Regions from separate parts of the Hahella sp. KA22 genome, predicted to be linked through region 2. Evidence: riboswitches for the same ligand, from Rfam matches in the RefSeq annotation. Region 2 holds a riboswitch; the other holds the start of a gene.
What was found. Region 2 has a riboswitch for cobalamin ahead of EUZ85_RS06540 (TonB-dependent siderophore receptor). Riboswitches for the same ligand answer to the same signal wherever they lie in the genome.
Positions count from the first base shown of each region.

Region 1: it holds a riboswitch for cobalamin, as region 2 does, so the genes downstream of both, EUZ85_RS00070 (CbtB domain-containing protein) here and EUZ85_RS06540 (TonB-dependent siderophore receptor) in region 2, are expected to answer to the same signal.

Region 1 covers NZ_CP035490.1:12,668-20,456, forward strand. The annotation lists gene cobD (threonine-phosphate decarboxylase CobD) at 1-925, opposite strand, end outside; gene cbiB (adenosylcobinamide-phosphate synthase CbiB) at 926-1,870, opposite strand; cobalamin riboswitch at 1,974-2,186, shown strand; gene EUZ85_RS00070 (CbtB domain-containing protein) at 2,211-2,387, shown strand; gene EUZ85_RS00075 (CbtA family protein) at 2,509-3,312, shown strand; gene EUZ85_RS00080 (ATP-binding protein) at 3,317-5,050, shown strand; gene cobO (cob(I)yrinic acid a,c-diamide adenosyltransferase) at 5,070-5,669, shown strand; gene EUZ85_RS00090 (cobyrinate a,c-diamide synthase) at 5,703-7,007, shown strand; gene EUZ85_RS00095 (cobalt-precorrin-5B (C(1))-methyltransferase) at 7,011-7,789, shown strand, end outside.
Region 2 covers NZ_CP035490.1:1,454,979-1,462,767, reverse strand. The annotation lists gene EUZ85_RS06550 (cobyric acid synthase) at 1-1,396, opposite strand, end outside; gene EUZ85_RS06545 (hypothetical protein) at 1,457-2,647, opposite strand; gene EUZ85_RS06540 (TonB-dependent siderophore receptor) at 2,679-4,625, opposite strand; cobalamin riboswitch at 4,736-4,933, opposite strand; gene EUZ85_RS06535 (DUF3012 domain-containing protein) at 5,077-5,265, opposite strand; gene EUZ85_RS06530 (hypothetical protein) at 5,410-5,811, opposite strand; gene EUZ85_RS06525 (hypothetical protein) at 5,847-6,602, opposite strand; gene EUZ85_RS06520 (phospholipase D-like domain-containing protein) at 6,750-7,433, shown strand; gene phhA (phenylalanine 4-monooxygenase) at 7,672-7,789, shown strand, end outside.

The sequences.
Region 1 (7,789 bases), 1.4 Mb from region 2:
GCGTCAACACGGACACAAACAGCGGCGTGCGCCGGCAATCCTGCGCCCTCTTGAATACCGACTGCGCCAGAATAAGCGCCTGCAGGTCGCGGCTCACCAAGGAGAGCTTTTCTCGCATAGCGGTAATCCAAGCCTCATCGCGCAACGCCCGAGTCGCCACATATTGCGCGGCGCTGTTCACCGCCCAGGGACCAAGCCGGCGCTGCAATGCCGCCAGCCAGTGAGGCGCCGCCGCCACAAATCCCAATCGCACTCCCGGCCAACCGAAAAATTTGCCGAATGAGCGCAACACCACAATGTTTTCCGGCAGGGTCTCGCCCAGCAGGCTGGAATCTGTCTCCGCATCGGCGAAGGCTTCGTCCACCACCATCAATGCGCCCGTGGACTGCAGTCGCTGCGCCAACTCACGTAGCGCCGCCAATGGCGTCCTACGGGCGGCGGGGTTATTCGGATTAATCGCCACCAGGGCGCGCAAGTTTTCTGTCTGCGCCAGACGCGCCGCCGCTCCCGCCAGATCTCCTGCAGGGTAATGAATAATTTTGAAGCCTTGACGACGCCAGTGATGCTCATGTTCGCGATAGCCGACGTCCGGCAGCGCCGCCACACCTGGGGCGCAGCAGGCGGGCAGATGTTGAATCGCCCATTGCGTGCCGGGAATCGCCAGCAGGGAATCCGTCCCGTAATAAACGCTGGCGGCCTGTTGCAACGCCGGGTCGGCATAAGGCAGACGTCGAAACACCTCTGCCGGAATGCTGGTCAGCGGGTATGGAAAAGGGCTGACGCCGGTGGATAAATCCAGCCAGTCAGCGGCGGCAACGCCATACAGGCGGCTGTATTTATCCAGATCGCCGCCATGGACGGGAGCCGGCTCATCATCCTGAAGGTCCACGTGTCCGGCCCCGTTATCAAAGTCGCTCCCGTTCATTCAACCCGCTCCCCACAGCCATAGCACGCCCACTCCCAAAGCCACTGTCGCCGTCCACAACGCCAGAGAGCGATTGATCAGTCCACAGGCGCGCTCAATGGATTGCGCCGTGGCGGCGTCGCCGCAGCCCAGTGAAGGCCGATGCTGCAGACTGCCGTGATAGGTCGCCGCGCCGCCGAGCCGCACCCGCAGCGCGCCCGCGCCCGCCGCCATGACCGGCCCTGCATTGGGACTTTTCCATTGCGCGCCCTGAGCGCGCCAGCATCGCAGGGCGCTGTCCATGGCCCCGCAGCAGGCGTAACTGAAGGCGGTCAGACGGGCGGGAATCCAGTTGAGCACATCGTCAAGTCGCGCCGCCGCCCAGCCAAAACTTAAATAACGCGGGCTCTTATAGCCCCACATTGCATCCAGGGTATTGCTGAGGCGATACAACACCACGCCGGGAACGCCGGCGAGCAGAAACCAGAAGATGGCGGCGAAGATGGCGTCGTTGCCGTTTTCAAGAGCGGATTCCGTGGCGGCGGAGGCGATCTCCTCCTCCCCCAGTTCGGCGGTGTCGCGACTGACGATCATGGATAGACTGCGCCGCGCCGCCTCCGCGTCATGCCTGCGTAATGGCGCGGCGACCTGACGCACATGCTCCAGCAGACTGCGCCAACCGATGGCGAGATAAAGCACGAAGGCGGAAAAGATAATGTGTCCCCAGGTGGAAGACTCACTCCACGCGTTCGCCAGCCAGGCGAGCGCCGCCCAGGGCAGAATCGCGGCAGTCACCGCCGCCGCGCCAAGCGCGCGGGTTGCTGAGGAAGAGAAGTCGGCGATGCGAATCGCTCCCTCCACCCAACCGGCGTAACGCCCGAAACCAACCAAAGGATGCAGCCGGCGCGGTTCTCCCAACAGGGCGTCGAAAGTCAGGGCGAGGACAAGAATCAGCAATGTATCCATTGGTCAGTATGCGCCAGGCTCATGATGAGGCGGCCTATTCTCACCATGGTCCGCGCTCAATGCAACCCGCTAACTTGTTGACTTCCCCTGGGTTCAGCCAATAGCATATCCCGCTGACCAAGGTGCTCGACCACGAGATAATCGGGAAATCTGGTGCGCAATATGCTAATCCAGTGCTGCCCCCGCAACGGTAATCGAAAGTAATTTGCCAACGCCACTGTGTCGTCAGTTTTGACATGGGAAGGCGCAAATGTTGTGTCGAAAATGCTTCGACCTTTCGTAAGCCCGGAGACCGGCCTTGCTTTATCCACTGCAGTTCGTACGGGTAGGTGCGCAGATCATGCAAACTAAAAATCTCTCTCTTCCATTGCTGGCTTCCAATAACGCAGCGCTACAACTTATCGGCGCCATGTGCTTCGGCGGACTGATTCTGTTCGCAGTGGGCTTTCTGTCCATGGATGCGGCTCACAACGCCGCTCACGACACCCGGCACGCGTTTGCTTTCCCCTGTCACTAACAGTTACTGAATTCTGAGGCCCTGCCAGGGCCAGACGTTCGCCTGTCTAACTTGACGCCGCACCTCTTGTGCGGCGCTTGCGCGCATAGCGACGTCACACCGCATTGCATGAGGAAGAGACATGTTGATTCAGCGTATTATCCTGGCGTCGCTGCTGGTTGGCCTGTTGGCTGGCGGGCTGTTGAGCGCCGTACAACACTCCCAGGTCACCAGCATTATTCTGGAGGCGGAAACCTACGAAGGCGATGAAGCGCCAGAGCCCGTTGCCGTGGCGGAGCACCAGCACGCGGCGACGGGCGCCCATCACTCCCATGAGCACGATCACGGCGCGGCGGAATCTGGCGGCCATCACCATGGCGAAGACGCCTGGGCGCCAGAGGACGGTCTGGAGCGCACCCTGTACACCCTGCTTGCCAACGTGCTCGCCGGAATCGGCTTCAGTGCGCTCATGCTGGCCTGTATGACCGCCGCCAGACTCAGCGGCAAAGGCGGCGCAGGCTGGGGCGCGGGATTATTATGGGGACTGGCGGGCTATGGCGTTTTCTTTGTCGCTCCCGCCCTGGGACTGCCGCCGGAGATTCCCGGCATGCAGGCCGCCGCACTGGAAAATCGCCAGTTGTGGTGGATCGCCACCGCCCTGGTTACTGCGATCGGTTTCGCCTTGCTGGCGTTCGCACCGGCATGGAAAAAGCTGGGCGGACTGCCTCTGCTGATTATTCCGCATTTGGTCGGCGCGCCGCACGCCAATGCGCCGGAGTTCGCCGCCGCCAACCCACAGGCTCTGCAGGCGCTACAGATGCTGCATCATCAATTCATCACCGCCGCCACCCTGACCAACGCGCTGTTCTGGGTGATCGTCGGACTGGCCTGCGCCTGGTTCCTGCGCCGTTGGAGCAGCCAGGACGTCGCGCGGCAGGCGCGCTGAGTCAATGGACGTCGCCGCCCCGCCAGCTCTCGCCGCCTACCCATTCGCCGCGGTTGTCGGCCAGCAACCGCTAAAAACTGCGTTATTGCTCGCCGCCATCAATCCTCATCTGGGGGGCGTATTGATCAGCGGTCCGCGCGGCTCCGCCAAGTCGACGCTGGCGCGGGGACTGGCGGATTTATTGCCGGAGGCGGCGGACAAGTTCGTCACCCTGCCCCTGGGCGCGTCTGAAGAACGCCTGATCGGCAGCATTGACCTGCAACAGGCCATGGGCGAGCGACGCGTGCAGTTTAATCCCGGCCTGTTGGCCAAAGCTCACGGCGGCGTGCTTTATATCGATGAAGTCAATCTGCTGCCCGACCCCTTGGTGGACGCCCTGCTTGATACGGCGGCCTCGGGCGTGAACTTTGTCGAACGGGACGGCCTCAGTCACAGCCATCCGGCGCAGTTTATTCTGATCGGCACCATGAACCCGGATGAAGGCGAACTGCGACCGCAGTTACAGGACCGTTTCGGTCTCGCCGTCACTCTGGATGAAACCTACGACGTTGAACAGCGCATGGCTATCGTGGAGCGACGTCTGGCCTTCGAACAGGACCGCGAGGCCTATCTGGCGCAATGGCGCGACGCTCAGCAAGATCTGCAAACCCGCATCGCCGCCGCCCGCGGGCGCCTGTCACAGGTTCTCTGCCCTTCAGATATACAACGGGATATCGCCAGCCAATGCCTCGCCGCTGGCGTAGAAGGCGTGCGCGCGGATATTTGCTGGCGCCGCGCCGCCATCGCCCATGCCGCCTGGAGCGGACGCGACGAGGTCAGCGTGGAAGACGTGGCGGCGACCCGGTCGTTCGCGCTTAGCCATCGCGCCAATCACCAGGATACGCCGCCGTCTTCTGGCGGTTCGCCCCCCTCACAAGGCGGCGGGAATACAGGCGGCTCTGGGGGATCGTCGTCTTCGTCCTCTGGAACCTCCGGTGACTGGGGGGGCATGCCGCCGCAACTGATGGCGGCGGACAAGCCGGTGACGCCACAACTGCCCGAGATCCCAACGCCAGGTTCTCCGTCCTCTCGTCGCGACACACAGCGCAGCGGCGCGGAACAACGACAAGGCGCCGCCCCGGGTCGCGCGCAACTCAACCGGCAGGCGCCGTCCTCACGTCCGGACTGGTTCGCCACGCTCGTCCATCCCGACAACCGGGGCGACGGGTTGCGCGAAATACGTTATCAGCCCCGTCGCCAGGGTCGCGACACACTGAACTGCGTCTTGCTGGACACCTCCGCCTCCACTCTGAGCCAACGCGCGCTGGCGCAGGCGAAAGGGGTGATTCTGGGACTGGCGCGGCAAGCCTACCTGGCGCGGGAGAAACTGGCCGTACTGGCGTTTGGCGCGCAGCGCACGGAGTGGATCATCCCCTGCCGACGCGCCCCCAAAGATATCACCGCCCTGCTCAATGAACTTCCCGCTGGCGGCGGTACGCCGCTGCGACAGGCGCTGCTGCATGCGCGTCAGCTACTGGCGCGACAGACCCGCGCCAACCCGCATCTGACCTGCCGTACGTTGCTGCTGACTGACGGGCGCAGCCGCGATCCGCTGGACGACCTGACTTGGGATTCGCCCCTGTGGGTGGTGGATACCGAGCAGGCCGCCGTCAAACTCAATCGCTGCCGACAACTGGCGCAACGCCTCGGAGCCGCCTACGCCCCGCTGGCCGCTGTGCGCGCCGCCCTGGAACACTAACGCCTCGGAGATACGAATGATGCTGGACGAAAACGAAAAACACCGCCGTCGCATGGCCAACAAGAAGCGCATCATTGACGAGCGCATTGCGCAAGCCCAGGAAGAGCGCGGCGTGCTTATCCTGCTCAAGGGCAATGGCAAAGGCAAAAGCAGTTCCGCCTTCGGCACCATGGCGCGCTCCCTCGGTCACGGCCACCGTTGCGCGGTGATTCAATTTATCAAAGGCAGAGACGCCACCGGCGAATTTCTGTTTTTCAAAGATCATCCCCGTGTGGACTTTCACGTCATGGGCCACGGCTTCACCTGGGAAACCCAGGATCGCGAGCAGGACATCGCCGCCGCCCGTCAGGCCTGGGCCTTGGCGGAGCAACTGCTGACGGACGGCAGCTATGATTTTCTACTGTTCGACGAATTGAGCTACATGGTCAAGTACGGCTATCTGCCGGTGGAGCCCTTGGTAAAGGCGCTTCAAAACCGCCCACAGCATCAAAACGTGATGATCACCGGGCGCACCATGGCGACGGAGTTGCAGGACATCGCCGACACCATCAGTCAGGTGCAGGATGAAAAGCATGCGTTCCGTCTGGGCGTGAAGGCGCAAGCAGGAATCGAATATTAGCTATGAGTGAAGATTGATGGAGAAAGCGCACTGATGCAGGCCCGTTGTCCCACTCTGTTTATTTCCGCCATGGCTTCCGGCCAGGGTAAAACCACCGTCACCGCCGCCCTGGCGCGTTATCATCGCAACCAGGGTCGCAAAGTGCGTGTCTTCAAGACCGGTCCGGACTACCTCGATCCGCAGATTTTGCAGATCGCTTCCGGCGCGCCGGTGGAACCATTGGACCTGTGGATGGCGGGTGAGGAATATTGTCGCGACCAGCTCTATCGCGCCGCCCGCGAAGCGGACCTGATCCTGATCGAAGGCGCTATGGGTTTGCTGGACGGCGAGCCCAGCAGCGCGGATCTCGCCGCCCGCTTCAATCTCCCCGTCGCCGTCGTGATCAACGCCAAAGGTATGGCGCAGACCACCGCCGCAGTGGCCTATGGACTCGCCAATTACCGACGCGATTTTCAGTGCGTGGGCATTATCGCCAACGCCCTCGGCAGCGAGCGTCACCTGTCGCTTATCGCTGAGAGCCTGCCCTCGCAGGTTCCTTTGTTGGCCGGAATATTTCGCGATGACGCCATCGCCCTGCCGGAGCGGCATCTGGGTCTGGTGCAACCTTATGAACAGCAAGGGCTGGAGCAGCGCCTGGATCAGGCCGCCGCCGCCATCGCCCACACTCCGCTGGCCAATTTGCCCGCCGCCGCCAGGTTCAAACCCGCGCTGCGACCCGCTGTCAGACCCATGCTCGCAGGAGTGCGCATCGCCGTCGCCCGCGATGCGGCGTTCAGTTTTATCTACGCCGCCAACCTGCGTCTGTTGCAGGAGATGGGCGCGGAGGTTCTGTTCTTCTCTCCCCTTGAGGACAGCGAGCCGCCGCCTGCGGATGCGCTGTGGCTGCCCGGCGGCTATCCGGAACTCCATGCCGAGCGCCTGTCCGCCAATCAGGCTATGAAAGCGGCGTTGAAACGTTTTTATATGGACGGTCGTCCGATGCTCGCGGAATGCGGCGGCATGCTGTATGCGCAGGAAACGCTCACCGATCAGCAGGATCGAATTTTCGCCATGGCCGGACTGATTCCCGGCGCGGGGGAGATGCGCGCCAAACGCGGTTGCCAGGGCATGCAGACGGCGCCGCTGCCGGAAGGCGACGTGCGCGCTCACGCCCATCATCACTCCCGCAGCCATGGAACCCGGCCGCCCATCGCCTATGGCCGCCGTCAGCGTCATCCCGCTCCCGGCGAGATCATCGTGCGCAGCAAGGGCCTGACCGCCACCTATTTGCACCTGTTCTTCCCTTCCAATCCCAGCGCCGTGGCCAACCTGTTCCGGCCGGGCGCTACGGAAGCCTGAGGCATGTGGCGGGAGAGCCCCGAACGCCAGCAGCCGTTGCGCACAGGCCTGACCACCGGGACCTGCGCCACCGCCTGCGCTCTCGCCGCCGCCCGCCTGCTGCTGACCGGAAAATCCTGTGACGAATGCGAAGTCACTTTGCCGAAAGGCAAGAAAGTACGTCTGCCCATCGCCGAGTGCCGCCGCCTCGACCTGCACAGCGCTTACGCCGTGACCGTTAAGGACGCCGGCGACGATCCTGACGTCACCCATGGCGCGCGGGTGTTCGTCATCGCCAGCCTGGGAACCGGCGCAGGAGAAGTGCGCTTTTCCGCCGCCGACGGCGTCGGCACGGTCACCCGCGATGGTTTGTCTCTGGCGGTGGGCGAACCCGCTATCAACCCGACTCCGCGCCGCATGATTCGCGAACATCTGCTGGAACTGGCGGACGAGTGCGCCTACAACGGCGCCTTTGATGTAGCGGTCGGCGTGGAGAACGGCGCCGCCCTGGCGCAAAAAACCATGAACCCGCGTCTGGGCATCGTGGGCGGACTTTCCATCCTGGGAACCACCGGCATTGTGCGGCCGTTTTCCTGCTCCGCCTATATCGCCTCCATCCATCAGGGCGTGGACGTGGCCCGCGCCAACGGTTACCAGCACATCGCCGCCTGCACCGGCAACGCCAGCGAAGACTACGCGCGCCGTCAGTACGGCCTGTCGGACATGGCGTTGATCGAAATGGGCGACTTCGCCGGGGCCCTGTTGAAGTATCTGCGCCGCTCACCGCTGCGCCGGCTCACCAT
Region 2 (7,789 bases):
GGCGATTTATGTCAGCTTCTCGTAAAGCATCGTAATCCAGGTGTTGCACTTCGTTCAGGCCCGCCCAGCGCAATAGCGCCGCCAAAGACTGCGGGCTTTCGAAAAGTCCATGCAGATACAGCCCCAGCACCTGATTATCATCACTGACGACACCGTCCAATCGCCCGTCCGCAAGACGCACCGCCGACGTTTGCGACGCTGCGCAGCGAGTCACTCCAGCATGAATCTCATAGCCGGTAATCCGAGCGTCATCCAACCAAAGGCGCCCTTCCACTCGCCGCAATTGCTTTTCCGGCTCCAGAGTCGTGGCGATCTCCAGCCATCCCAGGCCAACGCTCTCTCCAGCAACGCCTTCCAGGCCATGGGGGTCGGCGATGCTACGTCCCAGCATCTGGTAGCCGCCGCAAATACCGATAACCCGGCCGCCATAACGCAGGTGCTTGCGAATAGCCTCTTCCCAGCCATTTTCGCGCAACCACTGCAGGTCGTTGCGTACGGATTTGGAGCCAGGAAGAATAATGAGATCAGCTGACGGCGGCGACTGGCCCGGCCCGATAAACTGAAAGTCCACCTGCGGGTGTAACCGCAGCGGGTCAAAGTCCGTGTGATTACTGATTCGGGGCAAGGAGGGTGCGATAACTTTAAGCGTCGCGCCAGACTTAACGATAGCTTCCCGCGGCAAGGCGTCTTCCGCTTCCAGATGCAGGCCATTCAGATAAGGCAACACTCCCAACACGGGCTTGCCGGTATATTCCTCCAGCCACCGGAGTCCCGGCTCAAGCAAAGCAATGTCGCCGCGAAAACGGTTGATGACAAAGCCGCGAACCCGTCGCTGTTCACTTTCGCTCAATAAAGCCAATGTGCCGACCAAATGAGCGAACACGCCCCCCCGGTCAATATCGGCAATCAGGATAACCGGGCAGTCGACCGCTTCCGCAAACCCCATATTGGCGATATCTCGATCGCGCAGGTTAATCTCCGCCGGCGAGCCTGCGCCCTCAACCAGAACCGCATCGTAAGCGGAGGAGAGTCGTTGAAAAGATTCCAGCACCGCCTGCATGGCGGTGCGTTTGTAGTCGTGATAGGCCACCGCATCCATGTTGGCGCGGGCTTTACCATGAATGATGACTTGCGCGCCAATATCCGTATTGGGCTTCAACAACACTGGGTTCATGTCCGTATGCGGCTGCAGGCCACAGGCCTGCGCCTGCACCGCCTGCGCCCGCCCAATCTCACCACCGTCCACCGTTACGGCGCTGTTCAGCGCCATATTCTGTGGCTTGAACGGCGCCACTTTCACGCCACGCCGCAACAGACTGCGGCATATCGCGGTGACGAGTGTGCTTTTGCCAGCGTCGGAAGTGGTTCCCTGGATCATGAGCGTACTCTTGGTCATCCAGATAGACTTCCTTCTAGAACAAAACAGCTCACTGAAACAGGCGCACGCACGAGCACGTCAGTCTTTTTCAGCGAAAACTATTTTTGCTGGATTTTTATCAACGCCGATAGTTTTGATGATGGTTTCAGTCGATGTGTTAGCGATAACCAAGTCAGGATTTGCTCCACCGACGCCAAACCACAATTCGCCCGTTGGACTGGCGGCGATTGAACGTAAATCCACACTGGCCGTGCCAGGGATCGCCGAAGCAACAACGTCTCCCGTACTTGGGTTAAAACGATAAAGAGACGTTTTTTGGAATTCTTCATAACCGTTGAAGTAGCCCACCGTATTAGAAAGGATGGTCATATCCGTGATCAAACCGTACGGATGACTGACATCATTGCCATCGTCGATGAGCACATAGTGGTCATAGGTGCTTGGATTTACGATCTCTATGCCCCCCGTGTACTCAGCAGGTCGGGGAGGACTTGAAAAAGTGCTGTCGTACCGTCCAAGCCCGGCAATAAACAGCGAGCCGCCCTGCTCTATGATGGTATGAGGATTCTTGATATTTAAAGCCAAGCCTTTTTGGGCTCCGCCGGAGATATTGATTTCTTCATTAGTGGCGACATTAATTACCGCTAGATAAGCAGTTCCTGGCGCAAATTCATCGTCCATGTTCTGCATGACGACATATAGTTTGCCATTGTATATCACCCCTGCGGACATCTCTGGAACGCCATCATCATCGTAGCTGCTCAGATCTATCTCACCCGTTTTGAAGTGCTCTTCATCGCTTAACGCAACAGATGGATCCACTACCCAAATGGATGAACCGCCGTACCTCAGCACATACGCCTTGGTATCGCTAACAAATATTATGTCATAAGGGTTGCTCAGAGACTCGCCATCATCATTGGTGGTGAACTGCCAGTCAGACACGCCTGGGCTGTCATAGTTATACTTGGAGATATTATCCTGGCTACGCCTACCAATACGATAAAAACTGTCTCCATAGGCCGCCACAGACATATCTGACTTGTTGGAGCTGGCATACCCTTCTACAACATCGTATGGCGCTTTAGCAGATGCAATCGAGACTTCACTTGATGAATAGTCATTCGCCACACCGGCGATAACCGCGACCCAATCCGAACCAGGCGTCGTTCCTCCATTACCGCTGTCTCCGCCGCCACAACCCGCCATCGTCGCAAACGCCAGGGTTAAACCCGTCCATTTCAACGTTGTTGCTATACTCTGCTGCATGCCCGCGTCCTCTTAGTTATTAAACAGGAAACTAAAATAAATGCTGTAAAGACACAAAATAGTGTCGCCCAGGAGAAGGGTAACCGTTAAAAGCTTCAACGACTTCATCGGTCACATTGTTTGCGCTGACTTCAACGGTAGTCTCGCCATCGGACCAGCGCCCCACCACATCGACAATGTTTTGATCTTCCACTTCCGTTTCCTGAGCGCTGTCGTAATAAGCCCCGGATTCATGACGATACTCGACGGAGGTGGTGATGCGCCCGATACTCCAGGCGGCGGATAAAAAGTGGGAATAGGTGTAGGCGCCCGCCAGTTGTTTACCGTGCAGGTCACGGGCGTCTGACAGGTTTTCTGTGTCCTGGGCGGTGCTTCTGGCGATAAACGTCCAGGCGGGAACAGGTCGATACATGGCGTCCACTTCCACTCCGCTAACCCTTGCTTTGCCGACATTCTCAAAGCGGCCGACTCCCCTTGAGTCATAAGAGGGGACGATAGCATCTTTTAAATCCCGATAGAAATAGGCCGCAGATACACTAAAACTATCTACGCCCACTTCAAATCCGATGTCACCATTCAACGCTGTTTCCGGGTGCAACTCACTATTACCAATGAAGAATCCTCTATCGCCGAACTTCTCCGCTAACTGAGGGAACCTCACATCCCGGGATGCATTGGACTTGAGCGACAGCCAATCTGTCAGGCGGTAACGAACGCCAGCCTGCAATGAATGATATTGAGCGGAATCGGAAGCCACCTCCGTGCGCCCGCTCATGGATGCAGCGGGAGTCTCATCTTCAAGAAAGTATTGGCGCGCGCTCAGGCGCACCAACCAGATATCTTCAGCATCCGCCCACTCGTCTTGCACACCCAGCAAGTAGGTAAAACGCTCGAACTCCTGCTTTTGCCTGCGCCCGGTCAGGTCCTCTTCCTGATAAGTTTCCCGGCGCGCCTCCAAGGTAGCGGAGAGCAGATGCAGACCGATTGAATAGGAGCCATATAACTCGGCGCCGACCACATCCGTGTCAGCCCGAGTTTTCTGCACGCCCAGGCCAATGCGGCTTTGACTGTCGTCATAACGCTCTTCTTGTGTGGACAAGAAAATGCGCCCCGAATAATTTTCCTGTGTATTTCGGGCAAAGCTCAGTTTGCTCTGCAGACGAGTGAAGTCCGTATCCAGACTGGTTCGCGTGCTCTCCAGATTAGCGATGTCAGGCAGATGCTGATCTTTATTGAAATGTTGCGCCATCAGTTGCAAATCCGTGCTATCCGACAGGCTGCGTTCCGCCGTCAGCATGCCATTGAACTGACTGAAATCCGCATTGCGACGACGTTCCACACGATCATCGTAGGGATTAAATTCGGTCTGGTTGTTGTTCAGCATCTCGAAGTCGTTATCACTGCCGAGATAATCAAGGGACGCCAGGTAGTTGGTTTCGCCAACGCTATCGGCGAATGTAAGCGCCCCTTTACGACTGTTGAATGAGCCATACCCAAGACTTAATTGTCTGAGGGGTTTGCTGAAACGAAGAGATTTGATATTGATCGCGCCGCCGACGCCAGAGTAGCCCAGCTGAATCGGCGTTGCGCCTTTATAAATTTCAATCTGCTCAATGCCGCTCAGCAATATCTGGCTCAAGTCCACCGAGCCGCCAGTCGCATCGTTTAACAATACTCCATCTAGATAAACGTTCACCTGCTTACTGGTGGAGCCACGAAGATAAACAGCGGAGTATGATCCCAGCCCGCCGCTCTGACGCACTTGCACGCCGGTTTCATTCTTCAGCACGTCTGCGACGGTGGCGACTTTCGAGTCAAATTGCTCGCGCTTGATCACCTTAACAAAGCCAGTTTGATACTCCGCGTCAATTTCATCCGCAGATGGAGCTTTGGCTTCGACGACAACAGGCGCCAACTCTTCCGCGCGAACGCCGGTCAGTTGTGAGCCAACTAAAAGCAAAAGGGGTACAAGCCTCATAATGTTCCGAAAGAGTAGCGCCAGTGAATGCAATTGTTGCGCAGCGGATACAAGCAAAGAGGGAAAGGAGTCGAGTCAGACGAATCCCGGCAAAGCCCTCCGCTATGCCACGCGATAAGCAGGCGTCAGGCCGGTCTCCGGGCTCATGAGTGGTGTAACCGGCGACAACGTCTTCCCGCGAATCCGCAGTGACAGGGGGTTGTCGTTTGACTCATTTACCGTTGCGGGGGCAGCGTCGGACTTAAACCGACTTCCCGTTTCATCCCTTGAACGAATGTTCTCAGGACACCTGATGCAATGGGGGCGTAAGCTAAATGGCCGCCCCTGTAAAGTCAAGGCGCACAAAGCGCCTCACCCAAACCACAAGCGCCAGGGTCGCGGCAACCTGTTGAAAACTATCCAAATGTAGCCTCCCCCTATTCCCAATAAGTTAGGAGATGAGTCTGCTCGCTTAACTGTCGGAGCGGAACAGGCAATGTTTGGCGTAATCCGTCGCCTCATTCGCCGTCCAGTCACCCTTCGGCTTGGTCGCCATATCCTCACACCAGTCCTTGCTCCCCACCTCGGGAGAGCAACCGGCTAAAGCACCCAAGCTCAACCCCACCACCAATAGCCAAGAAGATACGCGTTTAATCGCCATAGGAAATCCTGAATGTCATTTCACAAGTTCATCTTTAATCGAGAAGTATACAAGGCAGAGGCAGTCAGTTTGGAGATTGAGGGCGAAAATTTTCAATTGAGAGCAACTATCCACAATTCTGACTGGTTAAATTGCTTCAAAAGCTTAGCTACCCTCAACTTTGCCACTGGCGCAATTTTCTACACTGTCAGCGTATAAAGTAACCGTGAGCCATATCCCCGAATAGGTTTCGCCACATACTTGGTAGCCCAGGTTTTCTATATAATACGTCGAAGATCTCTCAACCCACCACCCCGAGAAAAGCAAAAGGAATCCTCCGGCGATTAATATTCCACCTTGGATTCTTTTAAAGAAGTTCGATTTTATTAGTCGCTCAATTATTGCCACAACCGTAATCAGAGGTATTATTAGAGGCAGCAACAAATAACGCACACCACCGTGAAACTCAATTACATTAGCTCCACTTGCCGCCTCCTGCTGAGCAAAATAAATGACATCTAAAAATCTAGCTGCAAATGCCAACGCAGCAACATTTAAAACCAACATAGCTACGCATATTACAATTTTCCTCATAGCTATCATTAATACCTACTCGTAGCTTTCATAAGCGCTCTCTCAATAAAGTTACTTTCAAATATAGTGACTTGACGAGCCGCTTCACCAATAGTTTTATTATGCAAAGAATTCAAGCTCTCTATAAGAGCGGAAGTAACTCCATATTTTTGATCAAGCTCCTCAAGTAAAAAACTTGTCGCAACTCCAAGAAAAACTGCAGCCAACAAAGGGCCTACAGCGACAGTGGTGAAAGCGCCTACAACATATGCGGCAGCAGAGCCAACCGTAGCAGCAACTCCGACTTTAACAATGTCAGTAGCCAGAGTGCCAATTAACACAGATAACGACTTTTCATCGCTTAAAATAAATTGAAGGACGGTCAAAGGAACAGTTAGATAGATAGTAAGCCTCGCGCCTTTTATTAAATTACTATTAACACCTAACTGACCAATAGCCATATCAACCACCTTAGGGTTAGACGCCAAGTATCTCGTACCCGTCAATGATTTTCGGAGTCCAGAGTAGCCTTTTATTACAATATATGCCTTATCTTCAACCATCCTAGTAACAAATCGCCCAGCCAGCCCAATTTCTGCTGCAATCTTTCCTACAAGAGTCAAATCTTGAGTAGGTGAAACAAGTCCAGCTCCTGTTTTCAAAACACTCAAGTCAATATCTTCACGCATATTCTTTGCGATCTCCAAAAACATATCGATAGACATGATATGAATTTGTTGCGCATTGCGGTTAATGTGACTTTTAGTTACCTTAGCTTGACTCATTGGCAGACTCTCTTAACAAATTAGCAAAGTAAAAGTACTTGCATTAAAATTTACTATTTTTCCTCAAATGTGCAACAACAAACAAGTATCACATTAAAAGTTCTAATAAATAAAACCCATTATCATTAGTACAAAGTGGAAAACACAATGCAACTGGACCAACTGACTTTCTTCCTCCAACAAACCCTTACGGATGAGAGGTTCGATAATGCTGAGAAACAGGCGTTGCTGGCGATGCTTGAGACTTTACAGCCGGATCAAGTGCGCTTTATGCGTAATCGCGCCTTTGAGTTGACCCGTCCATTGATCGTCAATGGAGGCGATGGCGCGCTCAGGGCGCTGAAATGGCTGGAGCGGGTGATCAAGGCTTTGGACTCAGGCGAGGAGGATAGCAATTTAACCAGAGCTTATTTCAGCCCAGGAGAGGAGTGTCGTCGCGCCATCATAGAACGCATACGCAATGCTCAAAGCAGTCTGCAGATCTGCGTTTTTACCATTTCCGATGACAGAATCGCGGATGAAATTATTAACGCCCATAAAAGGGGGCTAAAAATCCGCATCATCACGGACAATGACAAGTCCTTTGATCTTGGCAGCGACATCGATCGTTTCAAAGAGGCTGGCATTTTGGTGAAGATGGACGATGAACCCCACCATATGCACCATAAATTCGCCCTTATCGACGATGGCGTCCTGATTCACGGCAGTTTTAACTGGACTCGCAGCGCCAGTACTTATAACCAGGAAAACATCGTAGTGACCGACCACCCCGGCCTCGTCAGGGAATTTTCTGGAGAGTTCGCCAAACTGTGGCGCGCCTTCTCGGACTAAGGCGTCTACGATAAAGAATTGTCATTAAATCTCCCTCGCTAATCGCCAGCCGTTATTAGCAATGTATAGACAAATTCTGCGGATTGTCATTTAATCAGAGGAAGGCCCGGCCGGAAAAAATTCCGACCTCGCGCCGTCCAACCCAACTGACGGCCGCCAGATTAAGCCGGCCACAAGCCGGTAGAATAATAAGAGTGCCATGGAATACACCCTTCCTGACACGTCACGAGGTGAGAAAATGGGCAAAGGTACAAAGTATGTTGCGAGAGAGCCTGACGCATCCGGCTTTATCGCCTACCCCGATTCGGAGCACGCCGTCTGGCGTGAGCTGATCACACGACAATACAAGGTCATAC